One region of the Pseudomonas sp. Q1-7 genome, then DNA from elsewhere that is predicted to be linked to it. Evidence: predicted binding sites of a transcription regulator. Region 1 holds the regulator's gene; each other region holds the start of a gene.
What was found. The regulator sigma-54, encoded in region 1, starts transcription at its own class of promoters, with help from an activator protein. The targets are predictions, from matches to a motif close to ANTGGCATNNANNTTGCTNT.
Positions count from the first base shown of each region.

Region 2: PJW05_RS19605 (ammonium transporter) is a predicted target of sigma-54. The motif match lies at 732-751, and genes of this name have one in related genera.
Region 3: PJW05_RS17330 (CmpA/NrtA family ABC transporter substrate-binding protein) is a predicted target of sigma-54. The motif match lies at 1,134-1,153, and genes of this name have one in related genera.
Region 4: fliD (flagellar filament capping protein FliD) is a predicted target of sigma-54. The motif match lies at 1,045-1,064, and genes of this name have one in related genera.

Region 1 is NZ_CP116304.1:1,299,592-1,301,788, reverse strand. It holds gene lptB (LPS export ABC transporter ATP-binding protein) at 1-218, shown strand, start outside; gene PJW05_RS06050 (RNA polymerase factor sigma-54) at 366-1,862, shown strand; gene hpf (ribosome hibernation-promoting factor, HPF/YfiA family) at 1,947-2,197, shown strand, end outside.
Region 2 is NZ_CP116304.1:4,227,347-4,229,543, forward strand. It holds partial or broken gene PJW05_RS26860 (methyl-accepting chemotaxis protein) at 28-606, shown strand; gene PJW05_RS19605 (ammonium transporter) at 865-2,197, shown strand, end outside.
Region 3 is NZ_CP116304.1:3,741,004-3,743,200, reverse strand. It holds gene PJW05_RS17330 (CmpA/NrtA family ABC transporter substrate-binding protein) at 1-1,016, opposite strand, end outside; gene PJW05_RS17325 (DUF903 domain-containing protein) at 1,208-1,285, opposite strand; gene acnB (bifunctional aconitate hydratase 2/2-methylisocitrate dehydratase) at 1,413-2,197, opposite strand, start outside.
Region 4 is NZ_CP116304.1:1,831,782-1,833,978, reverse strand. It holds gene fliD (flagellar filament capping protein FliD) at 1-1,020, opposite strand, end outside; gene PJW05_RS08485 (flagella synthesis protein FlgN) at 1,496-1,936, opposite strand; gene flgM (flagellar biosynthesis anti-sigma factor FlgM) at 1,933-2,197, opposite strand, start outside.

The DNA of each region.
Region 1 (2,197 bases):
CGATTTCCGTGGGCGATATCAAGCAGATCATCCATCACCTCAAGGCCAAGGGGATCGGTGTGCTCATCACCGACCACAACGTCCGCGAGACCCTGGACATCTGCGAGACCGCCTACATCGTCAGCGATGGACAGCTGATCGCCGAAGGCAATGCGGAAGCCATCCTGGCCAATCAGTTGGTGAAGGAAGTCTACCTAGGCCACGAGTTCCGCCTGTAGTTTCGCGCGACCGCGCCTACAAGGCGACTTGCGCGAGCTAGGCAAATCCTTCAAGGTCAGGCATATAATTTGCTTCCTGGTGGCGCCTCGGCGCCCTGTAGTGGATGGCGCGCGAGCGCCGGCGAATAAGGTGCTAAGCCCTCTGCCATGAAACCATCGCTAGTCCTCAAGATGGGCCAGCAGCTGACGATGACCCCTCAGCTGCAACAGGCCATCCGCCTGCTCCAACTCTCCACCCTGGACCTCCAACAGGAGATCCAGGAAGCGCTGGAGTCGAACCCGATGCTCGAGCGGCAGGAGGATGGCGACGACTTCGACACCTCCGACCCCATGGCCGAAGGCGATCAGTTGCCCAATCCCGGCAGCCAGGAGGTCAGCTTCCAGGAGTCCAGCGTCGAGACCAATGCCGAAGCCATGGAAGATGGCGAGTGGCACGAACGCATTCCTAACGAACTTCCCGTCGACACCGCCTGGGAAGACGTCTACCAGACCAGTGCCAGCAGCCTGCCGAGCAACGATGACGACGAATGGGACTTCACCTCGCGCACCTCGGTCGGTGAGAGCCTGCAGAGCCACCTGCTCTGGCAACTCAACCTGGCGCCCATGTCCGATACCGACCGCCTGATCGCGGTCACCCTGATCGACTGCATCAACAGCGACGGCTACCTTGAGGAGTCACTGGCGGAGATCGTCGATGCCTTCGACCCCGAACTCGGTATCGAACTGGACGAGGTCGAAGTCGTCCTCCACCGAATCCAGCAGTTCGAGCCCGCCGGTATCGGTGCCCGCGACCTGCGCGAGTGCCTGCTCCTGCAACTGCGCCAACTGCCCCCGGGAACCCCATGGCTGACCGAGGCACAACGACTGGCGAGCGATTTCCTCGACCTGCTGGGCGGCCGCGACTACACCCAGTTGATGCGGCGCATGAAGGTCAAGGAGGACGAGCTGCGCCAGATCATCGAACTGATCCAGGGCCTGAATCCACGCCCCGGCTCGCAGATCGAAGCGAGCGAGCCCGAGTACGTCGTACCTGACGTCATCGTTCGCAAGCACAACGAACGCTGGCTGGTGGAGCTGAACCAGGAAGCCGTGCCGCGCCTGCGTGTCAATCCTCACTACGCCGGCTTCGTCCGCCGCGCGGACTCCAGCGCCGACAACACCTTCATGCGCAACCAGTTGCAGGAGGCGCGCTGGTTCATCAAGAGCCTGCAGAGCCGCAACGAAACCCTGATGAAGGTGGCCACCCAGATCGTCGAGCACCAGCGCGGCTTTCTCGAATACGGCGAAGAGGCGATGAAACCCCTGGTCCTGCACGACATCGCTGAAGCCGTGGGCATGCACGAGTCAACCATCTCGCGCGTGACCACCCAGAAATACATGCACACACCCCGCGGAATCTACGAGCTGAAGTACTTCTTCTCCAGCCACGTCAGTACTTCGGAAGGCGGCGAATGCTCGTCTACCGCGATCCGCGCCATCATCAAGAAACTGGTCGCAGCGGAAAATCCGAAAAAGCCGTTGAGTGACAGCAAGATCGCTGGTTTACTGGAGGCACAGGGCATTCAAGTGGCCCGTCGCACAGTAGCCAAGTATCGCGAATCCCTTGGGATAGCGCCTTCCAGCGAACGAAAGCGACTGATGTGACGCGGATATTGACCCACGCCAAAGTGTTCCGGTGGCAGGCCCGTTAGCCTGTCTCTTCTACACGGGCAATAAGGAGAACGCGGTATGCAAGTCAACATCAGTGGACATCAACTGGATGTGACCGACGCCCTGCGCAACTACGTTGTCGAGAAATTCGACCGTCTGGAGCGCCATTTCGACCGAATCACCAACGTACAGGTGATCATGCAGGTCGAGAAACTCAAACAGAAAATCGAAGCCACTTTGCACATCGCCGGCGGCGAAGTCGTTGCCAATGCGGAGCATGAAGACATGTATGCCGCCATCGACCTGCTCACCGACAAGCTCGATCGCCA
Region 2 (2,197 bases), 2.9 Mb from region 1:
CGCACCCTGACCGAGGGCTGCTGGGCGATGAACGTGGTAAACGGCGACCCGGATCACCCGCAGAACCTGATCCGCTGGTCCGAGCAGTTCCGCGAGCTCATCGGATACAGCCGCGCGGAGTTTCCCGATGGCTGGGACAGCTACTTCGGCGTGGTCAATGCCGAAGACCTGAAGGCCGTCATGAAGACCTTCAACGCCTCGATGGTGGATAGCAGCGGCGATGGGTCCTACGCCGTCGAATACCGCATGCGCCACAAGACCCGTGGCGAAGTCTGGTTCCGCGAACGGGGCCGCTGCCTGCGCGACAATCGCGGCCGCCTGCTCTACGTCACCGGCGCAGTGCGCGAGATCAGCGACGAGAAGACCGCCGCCAGCCTGCATGAAAGGGAACAAGCGAGCATCCAGACCACCTACGGGCAGATCGCCCAGGTGGCCGGGGTGATTCGGGGCATCGCCGAGCAGACCAACCTGCTGGCCCTCAACGCCGCCATCGAAGCAGCCCGCGCTGGCGAGCAGGGACGGGGCTTCGCCGTGGTGGCCGACGAGGTGCGCAACCTGGCACGGCGAACCCAGGAGTCGGTGCAGCAGATCCAGGCGATGCTGCAGCAACAACGCTGAGGTTTCGACCCAATTTCAGGCACCGTGCCGGGAGGATGACTACAAACAGGGCATTTCCCAGCCAGTAGGGGGCACCGTGGGTACCCTGCGTGGCGGAGATCGCGATGCCATGGACTGGCACAGGGATTGCCTTTCTCAGGACGCACTTTTCTTGCATGGAAATAAAAACAAGAAGCCCCACGGCGTGCTTTCGATTCGATCTGCCTACCAACGCTACTCCAACGAATTCGTATCGAGGATTGAGTGATGGAAGAACAGAAGACACTGACCCTGGAGGAGTTGCAGGGCCTGATCGAGATGACCAACACGTTGAACATGGAGATTTTCTACTGGTGGTGCATCGCCCTGATGATCCTGATCCATGCCGGCTTCCTGTCCTACGAGATAGGCGCCTCGCGCCTTAAGAACGCCTTGGCCGCCGGGGTGAAAAACATCCTCGCCTTCGGCTTCATCGTGCCGACCTTCTTCCTCTTCGGCTGGGCCATCTACAACGCCTTCCCCGACGGCCTGGTGCCGCGCATGGACGCCCTGATGAACGCCATGCCCTGGAGCCAGGCCATGGGCCCGAACATCAAGGACAACGCCACCGGTATCTTCTGGGGCGCCTTTGCCCTGTTCGCCGCCACCACCGGCTCGATCCTCTCCGGCGCCATCATCGAACGGGCGCGGATGAGCGCCTTCATCGTCATGACCATTCTCCTCGGCTCGGTGCTCTGGCTGTTCGGCGCCGCCTGGGGCTGGCACCCGGAAGGCTGGCTGACCGTGCAGTGGGGCTACCATGACGTCGGCGCCGCCGGCGTGGTGCACATGATCGCCGGCTTCTTCGCCCTGGCGGTGGTGATCAACCTCGGCGCGCGAATCGGCCGGTTCAACCCCGACGGCAGCGCCAACGCCATCGTCGGCCACAGCATGCCGATGAGCGTGGTGGGCCTGATGCTGATCATCGTCGGCTTCTTCGGCTTCCTCGGCGGCTGCATCATCTACAACTCCGGCGCCCAGTGGATCAACATCTACGGCGCCCCCACCACCCTCTCGGCGTTCGCCTTCAACACCCTGATGGGCTTTGCCGGCGGCCTGATCGGCGCCTACCTGACCACCCGCGAGCCCTTCTGGATGATGTCCGGCGGCCTGGTGGGCATCATCTCCGTGGCACCGGGCCTGGACCTCTACCACCCCGGGCTGGCCTACCTGATCGGCATGGGCGTGGCGGCCGTGGCGCCGCTGGTGCACAACCTGCTGCTGAAAATGCGCCTGGACGACGCCGTGGGCGCCTTCGCCGTGCACGGCTTCGGTGGCTTCGCCGGCCTGGTGCTCAGCGGCGTGTTCCTCGCCGGCTACCCGAACGTCAACGGCATGGCCGAGATCAGCTTCCTCGGCCAACTGGGTGGCGCCGTGGTGATGGCGAGCCTTGGCTTCATCCCCGGCTACCTCATTTCCTATGCGCTGAAAAAGGCCGGCGTGCTGCGGGTCCCGGCCCACGCGGAAGAACGCGGTCTCGACCTCACCGAAGTCCCGGCCCAGGCCTACCCGGAATGGACCGCCATCTACGGCGAGACGGTGAAGCCGAACGGCAGCGTGG
Region 3 (2,197 bases), 2.4 Mb from region 1:
TAGTCCGGGTCCTCCCGCAGCAGGCCCCAGCGGCGGAACTGGGTCATGAACCAGATGCCGTCGGAGAGGTAGGGCATGTTCACCCGACCATCCTGAAAGAAGCGTAGCGGATGTGGGTCTTCCCAGGCATTGCCGAGACCGTCCTGGTAATGGCCAAGGAAGCGAGGCTCCACCGCGGCCAAGGGAACGTCGACGTAGTCGCTGCCGCTGATCAGTTGGGCGGTACTGCGGCGGTTTTCCAGGCTCGCCTCGATGAAGCGGCCGGCCTCCAGCACGGCCATGGTCAGGGCGCGCGCGGTATTCGGGTAGCGCTCGGCGAACTCGCGGGTGACGGCAAGGACTTTCTCCGGATGGTCGGGCCAGATCATCTGACTGGTGGCCAGGGTGAAGCCCTGGCCCTGTTCCACCGCCAATGCGCCCCACGGGCCGCCGGCACAGAAACCATCGATGCGCGCGGCCTGCAGGTGGGCGACCATCTGTGACGGCGGTACTACGACAGTGTCGACATCCCGCAGTGGATGGATGCCCTGGGCGGCGAGCCAGTAGTTCAGCCACATGGCGTGGGTGCCGGTGGGAAAGGTCTGGGCCAGGATCAGGCGTGCACCGCCATGGCGCACGTGCCGGAGCAGTGCCTCGGAACTGGTCACGCCGATGCGTTTCAGGGGTTCGGAGAGGTTGATGGCCTGGCCGTTCTGGCAGAGGCCCATGAGGATGGCCATCTCGGAGCAGGGGCCGCCGATGCCCAGTTCTATCCCGTAGACCTGCCCATACAGGGCCTGGGCAGCATCCAGTTCGCCGGAGAGCAGCTTGTCGCGCAGGGTGGCCCAGGACGACTGGCGGCGCAGGTTCAGGGTCAGGCCGTAGGGCTGGGCGAAGCCCTGGGTCGCCGCGACTATCAGCGAGGCGGAGTCGGTCAGGGGCATGAAGCCCAGGTTGAGCATGCACTTTTCCGGTGCATCGCTGCCCCCGACCCAGGCCAGGTTGTCCGTGCGTGTGGTGTTCTGCTTGTCCGTCATCGTGGTGACCACCTGTCAGCAAAAATGGCGCCGATCCGGTTCAGCCGGAGCCGGCCGGAATCGACGCCATTGTCATCAGCCCGCTCCGCCGTTGGAGCGAGGCTCGTTGGTGTTGGTCAAGCAAGCGATATGCCAGGGCTGAAAGAAAGAACCCCGCCGGGACGGGGCAAGGGTTCGAGCCTGGAGCTGCCTCAACGTTCGATGATCTGTTCCACCTGGCTTTGCGGGACCTGCTGGGCACGGCCTTCGTGGTCTTCGAACACAAGCATGCCGGTGTCTTTGTCGAGTTCGGGTCTTTCGTCGGTGGCGATGAGCTGGCCGTTCCTGTCCGGCCCTGGAAAAGAAAAAGCCCCGCACGGGGCGGGGCTTCTCTTGCCGAGCTGGCGATGGGGGCTTTTAGGCCTGAACCACCGGAATCTTGGCGTTTGCAGCGGCTTCCTTGTACTCGGCGATCTGGTCGAAGGACAGGTAGCGGTAGATATCGGCAGCCATGCTGTCGATGTTCTTCGCGTATTCCATGTACTCCTCGACGGTCGGCAGTTTGCCCAGGATGGAGGCAACTGCCGCCAGTTCGGCGGAGGCCAGGTAGACGTTGGTGGCGTCGCCCAGGCGGTTCGGGAAGTTACGGGTGGAGGTGGAGACCACGGTGGCGCCGGTCTGTACGCGGGCCTGGTTGCCCATGCACAGGGAGCAACCCGGCATTTCCATGCGGGCGCCGGCCTTGCCGTAGATGCCGTAGTAGCCTTCCTCGGTCAGCTGGTGCTGGTCCATCTTGGTCGGCGGAGCCAGCCAGAGGCGGGTCGGGATACCACCCTTGACCTTGTCCAGCAGCTTGCCGGCGGCGCGGAAGTGACCGATGTTGGTCATGCAGGAACCGATGAATACTTCGTCGATCTTGTCGCCGGCCACGGTGGACAGCAGGCGGGCATCGTCCGGGTCGTTCGGGGCGCAGAGCACGGGCTCCTTGACTTCGGCCAGGTCGATCTCGATGACGGCGGCGTATTCGGCGTCCTTGTCGGCTTCCAGCAGTTGCGGCTTGGCCAGCCAGGCTTCCATCGCCTGGGCGCGGCGCTCCAGGGTACGGGCATCGCCGTAGCCTTCACCGATCATCCAGCGCAGCAGGGTGATGTTGGACTGCAGGTACTCGGCGATGGCCTGCTCCGGCAGCTTGATGGTGCAGC
Region 4 (2,197 bases), 530 kb from region 1:
ACGGTCGGCACCGATGCCGAAGTTGGCCAGGCTGTTCCCGCCGAACGCCTTGCGCACCAGTTGATTCAGCGCCCCTTCGATGGCGCGCACGCTGGAGTCGCCCGCCAGCACGCCACGGTTGCCGCTGTTCTCGCCGCCGCTGGCGGTGAGGGTGTCGAAGGTGGACATCAGGGTGTTGAAGGCATCGAGGAATTTCTGCACCTGGGTCTTGGTGCCGGTCTGGTCGCGGCCGATATCCACCTGCAGCGGCTGGTCACCAGGCTTGTGGGTCTGGTTGAAGGTCAGGCTGACGCCGTCGATCAGGCTGTCGAAGGTGTTGCTGGAATTGGTCAGCAGCATCCCGGACTCACCGCCCACGCGCACCCGCGCGTCCCGCGCGGCGGACAGTTCGAGACGATTGGCGACGGCGTTCTCGAAGACGTTGCTGGCACCGTCGGTGCCGGCCAGCGACAAGCCGATGGCATTGGCCGCGCCGCTCTTCTCGGCGCCCAGCACCAGGGAAACCTGGCCATTGGCGCGCAACAGGCTGGCCTTGACGCCCTTGTTGTCGGCATGGCCGTTGATGGCCGCCGCCAGTTCCTCCAGCGAGTTCTTGCCGTCGCCATCGCTGTCGACCGTGGACAGGTCGACCTTGAACGACAGGCCGTTCTGGCTGATGGTCAGTTCGCCCTGGGTATCGATGTCATCGGTCTGCAGCCCCTGCAGCGCCACCTGGTGCGTGCTGGCCAGTTGTTCGACGAAGAACTGGTAGCTGCCCGACGTGGCCTTCGGCCCCAGGGTCGCGGACGCCATGCCTTCCTTGCTGAAGGTGGCCTTGTTCACCAGCACGCTGGATGTGGTGCCCTTCAGGCCACGCACAGCGGACGAGAAGCTCTTCAGCGCCGAATCCAGTTTGTTCACCGCGTCCAGCTGGGCCTTGTAGGCGCTCTGGTTGCGACTGGCCTTGGCCAGCGAGGCCTGCACCTCGTAGTTGGCCAGCTGCGACGCCATCTGCTTTACGTAATCGGAATCTATAGCCATGTCGTATTACCCCTTGAGCCTGGAAGAGCAAGTTCGATGCCAATGGCCGAAAGCCAGTATTCATGCGGCTTTCCGCGCGAAGAAGGAGAAACCCGGCTTCCCCCTGGACGCCAGATGACGACAAGGGGAAAAAGCGTTTCCGCACCACTCGGGTGGGCGTGCTACCAGGCAAAGGCGACCTGGCGGAGGGATTCGTTAAGGCGCGGGGAGCACCTGGTGATGCCTGCATTGAGTGTCGCTAGAGCATCCAGGGCCAAGCCGATTGCCGAGCAGGCTGCACGTCTCTGTTTCGCCTCCCGGCGAGTCTCTTTTTGCAGTCGCCAAAGAAGAAACCAAAAACGCTTGCCCCTGGACCCGACTTCGTCGGATTCCCTCGCGCCATCGTCGCGCCGGGGCTTCAGGATTGTTGGGACCTCGCCGCCCTCCCCTCTTCAGGGAGAGGGACCGGGGCGGCTTCCGGCCTGCCCGGCCGGACTCAGTACGCCTGCTGGGTATAGAGCTGCGCGCCCTCGTTGGCGCCAAGGAGCTGGGTGAGGATGTCGTTGTGCATGGCCAGCAGCTTGCCGTTGCGCTCGTTGAGCTGCTTGCACTGGGCCGCCAGTTGGCCGAGCTGTTGCCAGGCCTGCCCGAGGCGTTCGCCACGAACACCGGGGTAATGGGCGAAGAGCGAATCCATGCCGGCCATTCCCGGCGCGTGACCGAAGGCGGCAAGCACCTTGGCACGGCGCGCGGCACGCTCGCCGAGGGCGTCGACCAGGGCCAGGATGTCCCGGTTGGCCTGCTCGATCCGCGGGCTGTCGCGCTCCAGCAGGTGTCCGTAGAGGCGCTGCATCAGGCCGCGCAGGGCCAGGTAGTCGTCACGGTCCTGCTGGATATCGCGCTCCACCAGGTTCAGCAGTTTGTCGCGGCGGGTCACGACTCGCTGCCGGTGTGGTAGGACAGGATGCTCGCGGCGAGCGAACGTGCATCGGTGTCGATGCTGCCGTTGCGCAGGGCCTGGCGGATCTCTTCGATGCGCTTGAGGTCGACGTCCGGCATCTGCCGCAGGGTTTCCTGCATCTGGTCCAGCTGCAGCTTTTCCGCCGGACGGCTTTCGACGGCCTCGCGGACGGCCTTCGGCGCCTCCTGGCGGGGCTTGTCGGCAGCCTCGGCTTGCAGGGCCGCGCCGGTTTTCAAT